DNA from 3 places in the Bacillus sp. ABA4_010 genome. Region 3 is predicted to be linked to each of the others. Evidence: riboswitches for the same ligand, from Rfam matches in the RefSeq annotation. Region 3 holds a riboswitch; each other region holds the start of a gene.
The links. Region 3 has a riboswitch for cyclic di-GMP ahead of ACXAEO_RS13250 (ATP-grasp domain-containing protein). Riboswitches for the same ligand answer to the same signal wherever they lie in the genome.
Positions count from the first base shown of each region.

Region 1: linked by a shared signal. The riboswitch ahead of ACXAEO_RS07500 (HD-GYP domain-containing protein) and the one ahead of ACXAEO_RS13250 (ATP-grasp domain-containing protein) in region 3 are both predicted to bind cyclic di-GMP.
Region 2: linked by a shared signal. The riboswitch ahead of ACXAEO_RS07275 (protoglobin domain-containing protein) and the one ahead of ACXAEO_RS13250 (ATP-grasp domain-containing protein) in region 3 are both predicted to bind cyclic di-GMP.

Region 1 covers NZ_JBSWUN010000003.1:1,278,793-1,283,701, forward strand. The annotation lists gene ACXAEO_RS07485 (methyl-accepting chemotaxis protein) at 1-201, shown strand, start outside; gene ACXAEO_RS07490 (methyl-accepting chemotaxis protein) at 268-1,215, opposite strand; partial or broken gene ACXAEO_RS07495 (cache domain-containing protein) at 1,216-2,268, opposite strand; cyclic di-GMP riboswitch class II at 2,620-2,703, shown strand; gene ACXAEO_RS07500 (HD-GYP domain-containing protein) at 2,738-3,355, shown strand; gene ACXAEO_RS07505 (GGDEF domain-containing protein) at 3,529-4,602, shown strand; gene ACXAEO_RS07510 (sulfite exporter TauE/SafE family protein) at 4,680-4,909, opposite strand, start outside.
Region 2 covers NZ_JBSWUN010000003.1:1,234,108-1,239,016, forward strand. The annotation lists gene ACXAEO_RS07260 (hypothetical protein) at 1-135, shown strand, start outside; gene ACXAEO_RS07265 (hypothetical protein) at 172-318, shown strand; gene ACXAEO_RS07270 (M14 family zinc carboxypeptidase) at 611-1,678, shown strand; cyclic di-GMP riboswitch class II at 2,403-2,486, shown strand; partial or broken gene ACXAEO_RS07275 (protoglobin domain-containing protein) at 2,580-3,041, shown strand; gene ACXAEO_RS07280 (methyl-accepting chemotaxis protein) at 3,318-3,806, shown strand; gene ACXAEO_RS07285 (hypothetical protein) at 3,847-4,437, opposite strand; gene ACXAEO_RS07290 (YitT family protein) at 4,861-4,909, opposite strand, start outside.
Region 3 covers NZ_JBSWUN010000003.1:2,430,454-2,435,362, reverse strand. The annotation lists gene ACXAEO_RS13265 (sensor histidine kinase) at 1-595, shown strand, start outside; gene ACXAEO_RS13260 (response regulator) at 595-1,503, shown strand; gene ACXAEO_RS13255 (glycoside hydrolase domain-containing protein) at 1,639-2,289, opposite strand; cyclic di-GMP riboswitch class I at 2,651-2,734, shown strand; gene ACXAEO_RS13250 (ATP-grasp domain-containing protein) at 2,945-4,123, shown strand; gene ACXAEO_RS13245 (methyl-accepting chemotaxis protein) at 4,120-4,909, shown strand, end outside.

The sequences.
Region 1 (4,909 bases), 1.2 Mb from region 3:
ATGTCTGCTAGTACGGAGGAAGTCACAGTCTCTGTGGAACAATCTGCAAGCATGGCAAGCGAAGCCTCTGCCGCCGCGAACCAAGTGGCTGAATCTGCGTATACGCAGTTGTCATCGATTGAACAAATTACCCAGTCCATTCAAGATTTAAGCGAATTGGCCACTGATTTAGAACAGACAGTTAAGCAGTTTAAAATGTAGGTTGTGATAACTTTGTGTATGAAAAAAAGGAGGGACCGCTGTGGTTCCTCCTTTTTTCATTCTATCTTAAATGTGAAAACGATGAAGCTGTTCGGCCATGTTCGCAGAAGATTTCTCCAGTTCTGAGGCAAGCTTGCTTAACTGCTCCATCGAAGCGGTTTGTTCTTGAATGGACGCCGATATTTGTTCCGTTCCAGCGGCTGTTTCTTGACTAATGGCATTCATCTGCGCCATGTTCGATGTGATTCGCTCCTTTTGTGAAGCAATTCTGTTAATGTTGCCCACAATTTGCTGAATCTGTTCATTATTCCGAAGCATGGTTTCGTTTACCATAGTAAATGCTTGTTCCGTTTGAACGACTATTTCGCTTTGCTCACGAAATACACCGTTTGCTTCCTGCATTAAACGGAAGGTCATATCGGTTTCTTGCTGAATTTGCTCAATAATATTGGCAATCTCTTGTAGCGCATTCTCGGTTTGTTCTGCAAGTTTTCGCACCTCATCCGCTACGACGGCAAATCCTTTTCCATGTTCACCAGCACGAGCTGCTTCAATTGCTGCATTTAACGCTAACAAATTCGTTTGGGAGGCGATGCCGCTAATCGTATTGACAATTTTCCCAACATCTTGTGAACGATTGCTTAAATTCGCTGTGACTTCCATCATTTTTTCATTCATGCTGCTCGTTTTTTGAGAGTGCTCATCGAGTAAGTCGACTGTTTGAATACCTGACTGGGCAACGCGCATCATGTCCATTGATTTTGTCTGTATATCATGACTTTGCTCTTTAATCTTTTGCACTTCTTCACTTAAAGATGCCATCATTTCTCCGTTTAACTCCATCAGCTCTGATTGATTAGAAGCGCCGCTGGCAATTTGCTGCATCGTCACCGCCACTTCATTCGCTGAGGCCGTATTTTCCTGCACACTTGCCATGAGCGTTTGCGATGCATCTGTGACATGTTCAGAAGACTTGTGAATATGCCTAATTAATGTTTTCATTTCATTTGTCATATTGGCAAAGCTTGCTGCCAACTGCCCAATTTCATCTTGACGACTATCGTCTGTTTGAGCCGTCAAATTCCCTTTTTCAACTTCTTCCATCGCATGTTGAAGCGATCGAATCGGTTTCATCATCTTTCGGACGAAGAAGTAGGAAAGAATAGAAGCAAGAAGGGCAATCACAAGCAAAGTGATGACAAGCGGGGACAAGAGACTTTCCGCTCTTGCTTCAAATTCATCCATTTTCACCGTTCCCGCGAGTTTCCACCCGGTTTTCTCATCCGTTTTAAACGTTAAAAGCTTTTGATCTCCCTCATATGTATAATAGACGACTCCTGCCTTGCCAGCTTTTTGCATTTGCTGATAGTATGATTCATCTAATACACTTTTTCCGCGCACGGATGAATCAGGATGTGCCATCATATTACCATTTTTATCAACCATGAACGCATAGCCGGTGTCTCCGAATTTGATTTTTTCAATTAATTCGAAGAGGTGGTTAATCTCAATGTCAATGCCGACTACACCAATTGTTTGTTCATTTGTTATAACCGCTTTAAGTGCCGTAATAACGGTTTTTCCTGTGGCAATATCCGTATATGGTTCTTCCCAAATGACAGCTCCATTGCTGGCAACGGCACGCTTATACCAGTCTTTTTCTGTCGGCTTGTATCCTTCTGGAAGCTCGGTGTCAGGGTAAAGGAGCATGTCGTTTTTTTCGGTTGCAAAATAGCTATTTAATAGATTAGGAGAGGCTTCATGGAAGCGTTCAAAATGAGACAGCACGTTTCCTTGCGAGTCCGCCGGATTGTTTCCATAGTTTTCAATGGTATCCATACTCGTTAATTGTAATAAATCTCGCTCATGTTCATCGAGAAACATGCGGACTAATTGGTCGGCCTGATCTAATGCCGTCTTCATCTGCTCGGTCGATTGGTCCACAGATAGGTCGACACTCATTTTATAGTTAATGACGGCTAAGACGATGCCTGTTATAAAAAGCAAAGCCAAAACCGGGTAAAGGATTTGTTTTTGCAAACTTCGTTTCATAGTAGTCCTCCTCATAAGATGGTAGTTGCAAGAAAAAATTATATATTTTTCCAAGATTTCTTACAAGTTCAAAAGAAAAATTGAAATTTTCAGTTTAGATTTTTCTATATAAATCGATCTAGAAAATTCGACATACCCAAAAGAACGGGCTGGATCAACGATGGTGCTGCTTCTCGATGGACTGAAGAGGTGTCGAATGATTACAGGGAACCTATATAAATAAAAGAAGGAAAATCAAGAGGGATTTATTGGACATTTAAGGAGCTTTCTTTTAATATTTTTGTATAACAGATTATTTAAAGAATCATATGTTTTTAAATACGCTTTAATTATGTCTCGTTATTCCGATATAAAAGATAATACATTTATAGATTAGAAAGCGTTGATGCATAGGCCGTTAAATGGGCACTTAGGCTGTGCGGAGCGAGTGGTGCAACCGGCTAATCCTCAATCACTACTACTTTTCGTATAGGAGGAACTTGCCATGACAACGGCTTTTATGCTGGAACATCGTCTTTCTACTCTTTCTATGAATCAACGAATCTCTTTTTTACTACAAGCCTTAAGGGAGCATGATTTTCATACGTATATTCATTCTGTTAATACCGCCGTACTGTTTCTTCAATTTGCCAAACATCTCCATATTTCTTCAGAAGTTCGAAATGGATTGATTAACTCTATCCTTCTTCATGATATTGGCAAACTCTACATTTCTTCTGCTATCTTAGAAAAGGAAACGAAACTGACAACAGAGGAATGGAGCGAGTTGATGAACCATCCTTTATACGGAGAGGTTTTAATCAAGAAATTTTTAGACGATTGTGGTGTGGACGCAACGTTTGCGTCACTTCATCACGAAAACATAGACGGCTCCGGGTATCCTTACAAATATACAGATGACCAACTTCCGCTATTTTGCAAAATGCTGCGCATTGTGGACAGCTATGAGGCGATGACGAGCGATCGTCCGTATTCTAAAGCGCTCACAAGCGAAGAGGCTTTTAAAGAATTGACGGCTTTAGCCGGAACATGTTATGACCGCAACTTAGTTGATCGCTTCATCCATATGGTGAAAAAGGAGCAACTAGATCCATCCATTTAGAAAAATCTTGAAGCGGTTCGTGTACCCTTTGAATGTTTGAGTGTGACATCCGCTTAGGTCTAGAAAATTTGGCATAACCGTTCTTTGACTATGTCGAATTTTCTAGATCAATTTATATATGAATTAAGCTAAAGATATAGAAATTAAGAGACTCTTTTTAGGAGGAAGCCGGGATGTTGGCCCAGTTTTTTGTCAATATATGCATTTTTATTACGTTCCTTTTTCTTGCAGGAATTTGGTCGAAAAAATATACAGCGATTAAACATAGTCAAGCCTATGCCGTATGGTCAGGTGGGTTGTTCGGGGTATTAGGCATCATTGTCATGCTTTTTGCCATCTCGGTCAACGAGGAAACGAGGGTCGATTTACGGCACTTAGCTCCGATTACCGCAGCAGCCTATGTCGGATGGATTCCAGCGGTTCTTTCGAGCATTGTCATCGCGATTACCCGGATTACGTTATTTGGTATGAGTCAATCGGCCATTACTGGGGCGGCAATTATTTTAACAACAGGGCTGATTTGTGCGTTGGCGGTACGATTACAGATGAACAGGCTCCCGAGAATGATGCTCCTATGCTTTATTTCTTTAATATTCATTTTTATTGGCTTAAGCATTAATTTAGATGCAGAAACAGTGTGGCAGATTTTTCCGATTCAAGTCGGCATTTCCTTCATTGGCAGTTTATTTATTTATATGACGGCCGAATATATTGAAAAGTCGAATGAACTATTTTGGCAGCTCGAAAAAAGTGCGACGACTGATTACTTAACGAACTTGAACAATGTCCGCCAATTTGATGCCTTGTACAATGAGGCTTTAAGGCGGTCGAAAGAGAAGGATGAAAAGCTATCACTTCTCTTAATCGATATTGACCATTTTAAAAAAGTCAATGATACATACGGCCATCCTGGTGGAGATGAAGTCTTAAAACAGTTAGGAGAAGTGCTCGTTCGAACTGCTCGCTCGTTTGATATTGTGTCAAGAAACGGCGGGGAAGAATTTAGTGTGCTGCTTCTTGATTGTTCGGCCGCCCATGCGTTAGAAATTGGTGAACGAATTCGCAAGGCAGTCGAAATACATGACTTTATCTTGCCTGATCAGTCAACGATCCATATTACGATTTCCATTGGAACCGCAACGTTTCCTAGCAGTGTCAAAATAGAAGGGGAGGATATTTTCCAACAAGCGGACAAAGCCCTTTACCAGGCGAAACGAAACGGTCGCAATCAAGTATGGGCATTATAATTAGAAAAATCCATAAAAAAAGGAGCTTCTTATCACAAGAATGCTCCTTTTTTCATGTGGTTTCGGTAACGTTCTTTTCATTTTAAAATGAGACCGAATCCGCTCATGAAAATAAGCACAGCCACGGCTAGTCTTAACGGTTTCGCTGGAACCTTGGCAGATAGCTTACTCCCTATAATGACACCGGGAATGGACCCTAACAGCAAATTAGCTGCTAGCACATAATTAACGGTTCCAAGTCCGGCATTTATCAGCCCTGCAACAGTCACTAAAAGAAACGCATGGGCAATGTCAGTGCCTACTAATT
Region 2 (4,909 bases), 1.2 Mb from region 3:
TTATTTCTAGACGAGTTTACAGCGAAACAACGCAAAATAATGTTCGTTCTTTTTGTTACCGCTTTAATTGTATTTTTGCCTCTTATGGATTTGATGATAAAAACGGTGTTATTTATATGGACCATGGTGAAATAAAAACAATTGGATGGTGGAATGGAGAAGGGGATTCAGTTGAAGAAAAAGAGCAAAAAAGAAAGAGAGATTAAAATTCGCGCGGCTTATTTAATAGATGAACAAAGAAAGGCTTTAGCACGACACGATAAAAAAAGAGAAGAACAGAAAGAACGTCAAGTAGATTTGTCTCATGTAAGATTATGATAAAGGAAGTGGAGAAAAAGGAATGATTTTGCTCCGCTTCTTTTTATGTTTTTTCATTTTTTTCTGAAATAGCTGACGAATAGAAGATAGTTGTAGGTCAATTCGCCACGTTTATTGTTTGAACTCATGCCGCGGCTTTTTCCAACTTAGACTGTACATATGTATCAATGGACATATCTTTCGCTACTCGAAATATGTCGAGGGAATAGGCGAGATACACTATTAACACGATTAATAGAAAACAGGATAATAGAGAAGTATGACATTCAACAATAGGGTGGGGGAAACGTTAATGAGTTTGAAAAACAAAGTATTATCTGTTTCGTTATCTAGTTTAATGGCATTTGGAGCAGTGACCGCAGTTGCAGTTCCAGTAGGAGCAGTGGGAAATGGGCCGAATCCTGGACATGGTTCCATTCAAACGTCAATATTGCATACGTATGAAAGCATGGTTGATTATCTTCAAAAGCAAGATGCAAAACAGAGCGCACTGGAACTTGAAGTCATTGGACAAACGGTAAAAGGGCGAGATATTTACATGGCGAAATACATATCGGATCCTACTAATCCAACAATTTTGTTTTTAACGCAGCAACACGGAAACGAACAGCTTACGACCGAAGGAGCACTAGAATTCATTAAACATTTAGGAACGAACAAAACGAAAGGCGTTTTAGAAAATGTTAACGTACTCGTCATTCCGATGCTGAATGCGGACGGTGCAATGGGGGATGTTGATTTTTCACTTGATGACTACTTAGCAGACGGCGATCGTCATTTAACACGATACAATGCAAACGAGGTAGACTTAAACCGGGAACATGATAAGTCTGTTAGCGATATGGAACCAGAAGCGAAAGCATTGCACGAAAATGTGTTGGCCAAATATGACATTGATTATATGATTGATTTACATCATCAAGGGGCGATGAGTGAAACAGAAGGTGAGCTTGTGTCTGGCTCCATCCTTTACCCGACAAGTGGTGAAGTGAAACAAGAAGTAGTAGAAGACTCCAAAAAACTCGGGGCTGTTGTATATGGTGCGCTTGAAAAGACAGGCTGGGGACATTTAGGGAAATACAATGGTGGCTCTAGTAAAAATATCGGACGAAACGGGATCGCCGTTCGTTATGACATTTCTACGCTTCTATTTGAAATGCGTGGGATGTCCGATCACTATATTGAGTCGTACGCACTAGGGCAAAAAAGCAACGGGTATTTAATTAAGCAAACCATTACGACCTTGGATGCAACGGTAAGAGCCATTGCGGATGGATCCATTGAATCCGCGGACACTAGCTTTTGGGACACGCTTCCTTTCCAAACAACAAGAACAGGGGAAGAAGACGATAACGAATAATTTTACTAAAAAGAAGACTTGTACACATTGCGGGTCTTCTTTTTAATAAAATAAGGAAGAATAGAATTTTTTAATACACCTCTTTAAAAATCAGAAAATTTATAATATTTAGTATTTACAAGTGCCCAGATTTCTTGTATGATAAAGATACACCATACATACACCACCAACAATCTCACCAATTATACGACGAAAGGGGAGATGTGGAGAAGCTCTAACAAAAGCAACAAAAGGACAAAGGGAAGGTGTGATGCCAATGATTTGAGTGAGGCGAAGGCAACTGAATGAGTTGCTGGGTATCCGAAATGCCATCATTAAAATACTCTCTTGCCATGGGGAGTTCCTCCTTATAATATAGATGTACGGAAAGGGTTAGCATTTATCATGAATGAAGAAATAATGTAAGCGGCTTTGTACTTCCTCTTGGAATAGACAAGGCCGCTTCTTGTCGTTTCCCATACATATCATTTAAAAGGAGTCGACCGCCCAAAACATTGATGGAGGGGAAAACATGACCGAAAATTTGATTGTAGGAATGCTATACATTATCTTGTCGATAGGTTTGTTAGCCATTGTATTAATCATGATAGGGGGTGTTTTTCCCTTCTGGTCATAAAACGGCGGTTTGTTTTGCTATATTATTTTTATAAAAAGACTCCCGAATAGTAATAATATACTATAAAATAATAGTAGTTAGTTCTAAAAACATCTTTTTGTGAGAAATTATACCTATGGGAGCGAAGAGGAATCACCTGTATATGGGCGCTTGGGTGGTTAAGAGCTGGAAGCGCAACCGACCATAAAACTAAATTGTGGGAGGATTTATTTTATGGCGATGTTTGGACTTATAAAAAAAGAACCACAAACATGGGAACAAAAAGCGAAACAATTGGATGTGGTGATGAACATCCAAGATGAAGGAATAGTCGAAAAAATAAACATGATTCGATTGAGTAAGGCGGATTTACAAATGGCCAAATGTATGCAACCGGTTGTAAAGGAGCATATTCACGTCCTTGTCGATGATTTTTATCAAACGATTACCGAAATACGTGAGTTAAAAGACATTATTGGCCAGCATTCTACTATTGATCGGCTGAGAGAGACGTTAAAAGTTCATTTAGTAGAGTTATTCGGTGGTGAGATTGACGAAGAGTTTTTAATTAAACGCCTTAAAATTGCCCAAGTTCATTACCGTATCGGTCTAAAGCCGGCCTGGTATATGGGCGCTTTTCAAAATGTTCAGCACTCTTTAATTCATATCATTGCTAGAGAAGTTAATACTAAAGAAGAAGCAGCTCGATTCACAACAGCTGTCACGAAAATATTAAACTTAGAACAACAAATTGTTCTCGAGGCATATGAACGGGAAAATGTAAAGAGGCGTGATGAACAATATGAGGCAGCCAAACAAGAAATAAAAAGAAAAATCGTAGATACAAGTCTTGAATTAACGTCTCTTGCAGAACAGTCAAAAGCAGCGGTCGAAACATTGATTGGTAACAGTGATGCGGTCAATCAAATGGTTATTGAAAGTAATGAAGATTCAACGCGAGCGCAAACTTTTGTCAAGGGAGGACAAAGTAAAATCGAGGAACTTGTCCAAAATATAAAAATCATTAGCAATAGCATAGAAAAGATGAATGCTTCTGTGAAAAAACTATCCGAATCTTCCTCACATATTACATCTGTCGTGAAAATAGTGCAAGGTATCGCTGATCAGACGAATTTACTTGCACTGAATTCAGCAATTGAAGCAGCAAGAGCTGGCGAGCACGGAAAAGGCTTTGCCGTCGTCTCAAGTGAAGTAAGGAAACTAGCGGAAGAAACGAAACAATCGGTCGGAAAAATACAAGAGCTTGTACAAGCATCCAATACATATACCGAGCATGTAAGAGAAACGTTAATAACGGTTAATGAGACTGTTCGAATGGGGAACGAAACATCTATTTATACAAGCGAGTCGTTCCAGCACATTTCGCAATCCATTCATCAAAATGTTCAAAAAATGAACCTTGTCAAAAATCAAATGGACGAATTGGTAGCGGCTATTAAGGAAATTGGCCATACGACTGCCGGTGTCACAGAATCTGCTGAACGCCTAACTGAAACAGCAGAACTAGCATAAGAAAAAGAGAGGTTGACTAAGAGCAGCCTCTCTTTTCATTTTAGGCAATCTCCTTCCGATAATAAACAGCAGACAACCGTTTTAAACCTTTTAGTTTTCCAAGTTGTTCGTCCAGCATCGCAAGTGCCTCAGTTTTGTGGCCTTGTTGAACGTGTTCTGTAACCTCAAGCCAAGTGACATAATCTTGATCTCGTATTTTCCCCTTATATTTCTCATAACTAGAGTTGTCCTGTTCTTCATAGGCAACGACCGCGCTGTAATACCATTTCACATCTTCATCTTTCATTTCTAGAAGCAGCGCTTTTACTTCTGCATATTGCTTTTTCTTGGTGAAAAGGAGAAGTTGGGCTGCTTGCTGCATACGCTTAGTACGGATGCGTTGAAGAGACGCTTCCGCTTTTTGGATGTCATCATTGAAAAAATGATAAAGAAATTGATAATGTGCCTGTTTCGACTTGCCGAGAAATTTCATAATGTTCTTTTCATCTTTTTCAAATAAAATTGGATAAAATGAAAGCCATAATGAAAGAATGAGAAATCCAATAAAAGTAACAATGATGATCGATTGAGAAACGTTCAGTATGCCCATAATAAGAGCGGTAATAAATAACGCAATGTATAGCCAAATCAACGAAATCCCTCCTCCATACTTTTGTGTCAGCATGCTAGTGATGAATGAGCCACATGAGACACCTTTTTCTTCATTTTCTTCTAATATTATACATGATGCGAGAAAATCCGTCGTTCTTTTCTTGAAAACAAAGTCATATCAACGGTTTTCTGAGGAATTTGCCGAACGATTATGTTTTTAGAAAAGTTTAGGGATGTATGCACCGGGAAAAAAATGGATAGAACGCAATAGTTCATCCACTCTTATCGTTTCACGAGGTGGATGTAGGCAGTTAAGAAGGAGGGGAGGGCTATTATGCTATACAAAGTGAAAGCATGGCTGAGATTAACACCGAAGGAGAGGTATTTGTTATTGTTTGCCATCGCCGCACTGCAAAAAGAAAAGCGCCAATAGAAAAAGTCCACCGAAATGGCGGACTTTTTCTTATATATATGCGTTTGCATTTTCAGCAGAATCTTTCTTTTGGTAGGTC
Region 3 (4,909 bases):
AGTGGCAAAAGATGAAGCACAGACGGCACTGCAAATTGCCGGCCTCATCCATGAAATTAAAAAGGATAACGAGCGTATTTATGCGGGACTTTCTAAGCTCATATCATCTGAAGATCTACAGGATTATATGAAGTTGGAACAGCTTGGAAGTATTATGTTTCGATCAAATGAGCGATATGCCGAGTTGCTTCAAAAAGAGGTTTCTTTTTCGCTTCACGTTAAGGGTGTTCATCCTCCATACCACGTATATAGTGTGCTGTCATTAATCAATAATTTATTAGCCAATGCCGTGGAAGCGATTGAGAAGGAAGGGCATGTTAGTCTGGATGTGACACGTAAAGGAGAAATAGTAGAATTTCGCGTCAGCGATAACGGCTCTGGCATCGCACCGAGATTAAAGGAAGTGATTTTTACAGAGGGCTTTACGACTAAATTTGATGAAGATGGGAATTCTTCAACTGGTATTGGTCTGTCGTATGTAAAGCAAACAGCCGAAAAATGGGGAGGGAAAGTTTGGCTGAGAGATGATTATAAAGAAACGACATTTGTATTAGAAATTCCAGTAGATTCAATCATACAAAGGGGATTAGGATGATGAATTATTTTATTGTTGACGACGATCCCGCGATTCGGGCTATGCTTACTGATCTCATTGAAGATGAGGATTTAGGAAAGGTTGTAGGTGAAGCGGAAGATGGAGTTTTTATCGATCATAATTTGCTTCTTCTTAAAAAAGCGGATGTCGTTTTAGTAGATTTACTTATGCCAATAAGGGATGGTATTGAAACCGTTCGCATGCTCGCGCCGGACTTTATAGGAAAATTTGTGATGATTTCACAAGTGGAAGCAAAATCATTAATAGGCGAGGCGTATAGCTTAGGGGTGGAGTACTATATTACAAAACCGTTGAATCGCCTTGAGATTTCAGGTGCGTTAAAAAAAGTGAATGAGCGAATATTGCTCGAACAGTCCATTCGAGGTGTTCAACAATCGTTGAGCTTATTTACGAATCGATCGATCCTTCCGTTTCAAGAAAAAAGTATCATAGAAGCAGGGCGCACTTTAATTTCCGATTTAGGAATGATTGGAGAAAGCGGAAGTGAAGACTTAATCAAAATTTTGGGCTTTCTCCAGCAGGAAAAGCAAAGATTAGGGAGTGCCTATATTTTTCCTTCTTTAAAAGAGATTTTTTGGGGGATTGCAGTAGACAAATTGGGGAAAACAGCGGATGATAGCGACATTCAGAAAGAAATGAAAGCTTCAGAGCAACGTGTACGCCGGGCTTTGTATCAAGCGCTCATCCATATCGCTTCCCTCGGCTTGACTGACTACTCGAATCCAAAATTTGAAGCATATTCCGCTACGTTTTTTGACTTTTCCGAAGTGCGTAAGAAAATGCTGGAGCTGGAGAATAAAAACAAAACAGCGAGTAATCAGAGCCGAATTAATATGAAAAAATTTATTCAGGCACTTTTTATCGAAGCAAGACAGCTAGTGGAATAAATGAGTTTAGTTGATGGCCCAAACTTGCTTTGTGTACCATGGACAACTGATCCGTACTTTAGTATCGCTCGTGACGTCCGCTTTCAAGACGCTGTCTGAAAAAGGAGGATGATTCCATTTCAGACAGCCCTATTCTTAATACAAGTAATCTAATAATCTCCGATTCGCAAGGTTTGTATCGACTGGACAAATCGAAGAATCTCTTCCATATTGCCAGAGCCAAACATTGGCTTTGCATTTTGGAGCAGCTGGCTTAAAAGCTGGAGCGCGCTGTTCTTTTGTTGTACCGGGTCTTGGCATACAGCTCCAAAGAATGGTTTGCTCGGCGACGAGTGGATTATTTTGAACGGCTTCGCAATAAGCAGCTGAAAAGGCTCCTTTGACCGGATCTTGATAGATGCCAGGTCGATACCCGCTCGGATACATCGCCTCTACCCATCCCCGAATCCATGCTTCATCTACTTCAAAGTAATCCTCAATATTTGCGAATAGCACTTTATTTTTAGGAATCCCTAGTCTTCGTGCGTGAAACAGTGTGTTGACGGCTCGAGCTCTTCCTTCGGTATAGCCTACCGCTTCCTTTAATTTGTTATAGATAGGGACGACTTTGATGTCTCGATTTCGGAGAAAGGTAATCTCTGATTTTGTCAAACCATCTGATACGTTTGAAATCTCAGTCAAATAACGCCCCCAATATTTCGGATAACCGAGCTTGTTTTTGACACAAGTAAATAACTCTTCCGTTACTTTTGCCGCCGAGTCGACACCCCATACCACTCTTACCATTTTGTCACCTCCGCGATAGTAAGTCGAACCTCCTTCATGTATATGATAGAACAGTCTGGGCTAAACCTTCTTTCATTGATATAAATCGACCTAGGACATTCGACATCACTAAAGAGTGGTCATACTAAATGTTCTAAAGCTTTGAGAGAAAACTTAAGTTGTCTGAATCAATGATGGTGGTACTTCTCGATTGAATGAAGAGGTGTCGAATTATGCAAGTAAATCTATATAAAACAATATACCTATGAAAATAGTGGTGAATGTCGAATTTTAAAGAAAAAAATCCAGTTATTTGTAGAAAAATGTAGATATTTATTCTTATTTATACTAAGATAGTCTTGTGTTTCATTTCATTATTATTTTCCGATAAAGGCAAACTTGTTGAAAAGCAAGGACGCAAAGCCACGGGTCTAAAGCGTGATGCAATGGCAGCCGGGTTACCGAAGAAGCTGGAATACATTTTGTTGAACAATGTATGAATCCACTCTTTTTCGGAGTGGTTTTTTTATGACAGCAAAACCCCGAGCTTAAAATTGGTGAACAGAAAAAGTGTTAGGCGGAAAGTAGCGATAATGAAGGGATGCCAATGCTAATCGACTCGCAGCAACGATGAATCCGAATTGAATGTACAATCAGCTAGGAAAGGAATGGTTATATGATTATCATTAATGAACAAATTATTTCACCCCTTTTAGTCGAAACGTTAAAGAAACTTGAAATTCCTGTGTTAAAAGAGGAAACAGATAAAGAGAGTTCAAGTGAATTATCCGGCTTACGCGCAGAAGATTTTTTCACTAGATGGAATGATCAACAACGTTTGCTAACGAATTCGGAGAGTTGTTTAACTTTACTTGAAGCGAATGCACCTGATAGTAAGCAATATCTGTGGTCAAAAACGTTGAAAGATAAAGGGGAACTCCGAAGTCTTCTTTCTAACATATATCCTGATTATTTTTATAAAGTGGTCGGTATTGCTGAGCTGTTTAAACTGGACACAGAACGTATTCCATTTCCAGTCGTCATCAAGCCAACGATGGGCTATTCAAGTGTCGGAGTTTACAAAATCAAAAATGCAGACGAATGGAACCAAGCTCTTGATAAACTCCATGCCGATTTTATTCTTTCTCAAAATGTTTACAATCAAAATGTCATCAATGGGAATCATATTTTAATCGAAGAATGGATTCAAGGCGACGAGTATGCAGTAGACGGTTACTTTGATCATGAAGGAAATCCAGTGATTTTGAACATGTTTAAAAGGCAATTCAAAGACGAATATGATACGTCTGACCGGATTTATTTCACCTCGAAGGAAGTAATCGAAGAGATTCATGATGATATTCTTTCATTTATGATGAAATTGAAAGAAGTTGTTCCTTTAAAAAATTATCCAGTTCATTTTGAGATCAAGAAGCATAGGAGCCGTGTTGTGCCAATTGAAGTGAACCCGTTGCGTTTTGCAGGAGCTGGAACAACGGATTTAGGTTTTTACGCGTACGGATGTAACGTATATGAACATTACTTCCTTGGAACAAGTCCTGATTGGAAAGCTGTGATGGAAGAAATGGATACAGCTGTTTACAGCTTCTGTTGTGCAGAAATTCCATCGAATGTTTCACAGTCTCTTGTCGAGAAGGTAGATCATAGCGCGTTTAAAAAAGAATTCACACATCTTTTAGAATATCGGGAAATTCATGCTCAAAATGATCGAACATTCGCGATTGTTTTCTTTAAGAGCCCTGATTTACAAGAAAACAATAAAGTGTTACAGCTAGATTTGACGCAGTTCATTCAAATGAAGCAATTAAAAACTTTTCAGGAGAAGAACCGATGAAAAAAATTCCCTTGTTACATCCTAAAACGTCGATTAAAGCACAGCTTGTTGTTAGTTTTTTAGTCCCTTTTCTTATTTTTGCACTTGTAATCGGTGGCTTCTTAGGAAATGTTATGAATTCTATTACAAATAATCATGTATTATCTCAATTTGATAATAGACTGCAAGAAAATGGAAGGACGTTAGCTGGGGGACTGGATAGTGACTTTATCGAGCAGGTAATGGAAAATCCTGAGGAATACGGTAATGACTTAAAGCAATACTTAGATACTTTCATAGAAGCACGCAAAGGTATTGAGTATGTGTATGTGTTATCACGGGTAAATGGTCAAGATGTGATAGTGGCGTTGAACGGCAGTGAAGATTTCATGGTTGAATCGCCTTTTACAGCTGATCAAAAACAGTCGTTCGAGCAAAAAAGCGAAGTGTCCAGTGATATTTATGAAGATAAGTGGGGAGTACATAAATCGTTTTTCCTCCCAATTGATAATGCCGATGCTATTATCGGAATTGATATGGATGCAACCTTCGTCATGGATTTGCAAAAGCAGATGATTTTGTATCCGTCTATTTTCCTTATTGCGGCTGTAGTACTTGGCGGTCTTTTAGCGTTTTATATTGGAAACCGTATTTCGAGTCCTATTAAGCGTTTAGCGGACTTTGCGAATAGTATTGCATCAGGAAATTTGAGTCACGAGATTAATATAAAACGTGATGATGAAATTGGATTATTAGCGGCCAGCTTCGAAGAGATGAGACAAAATCTACAGAATATCATTGAGAGCG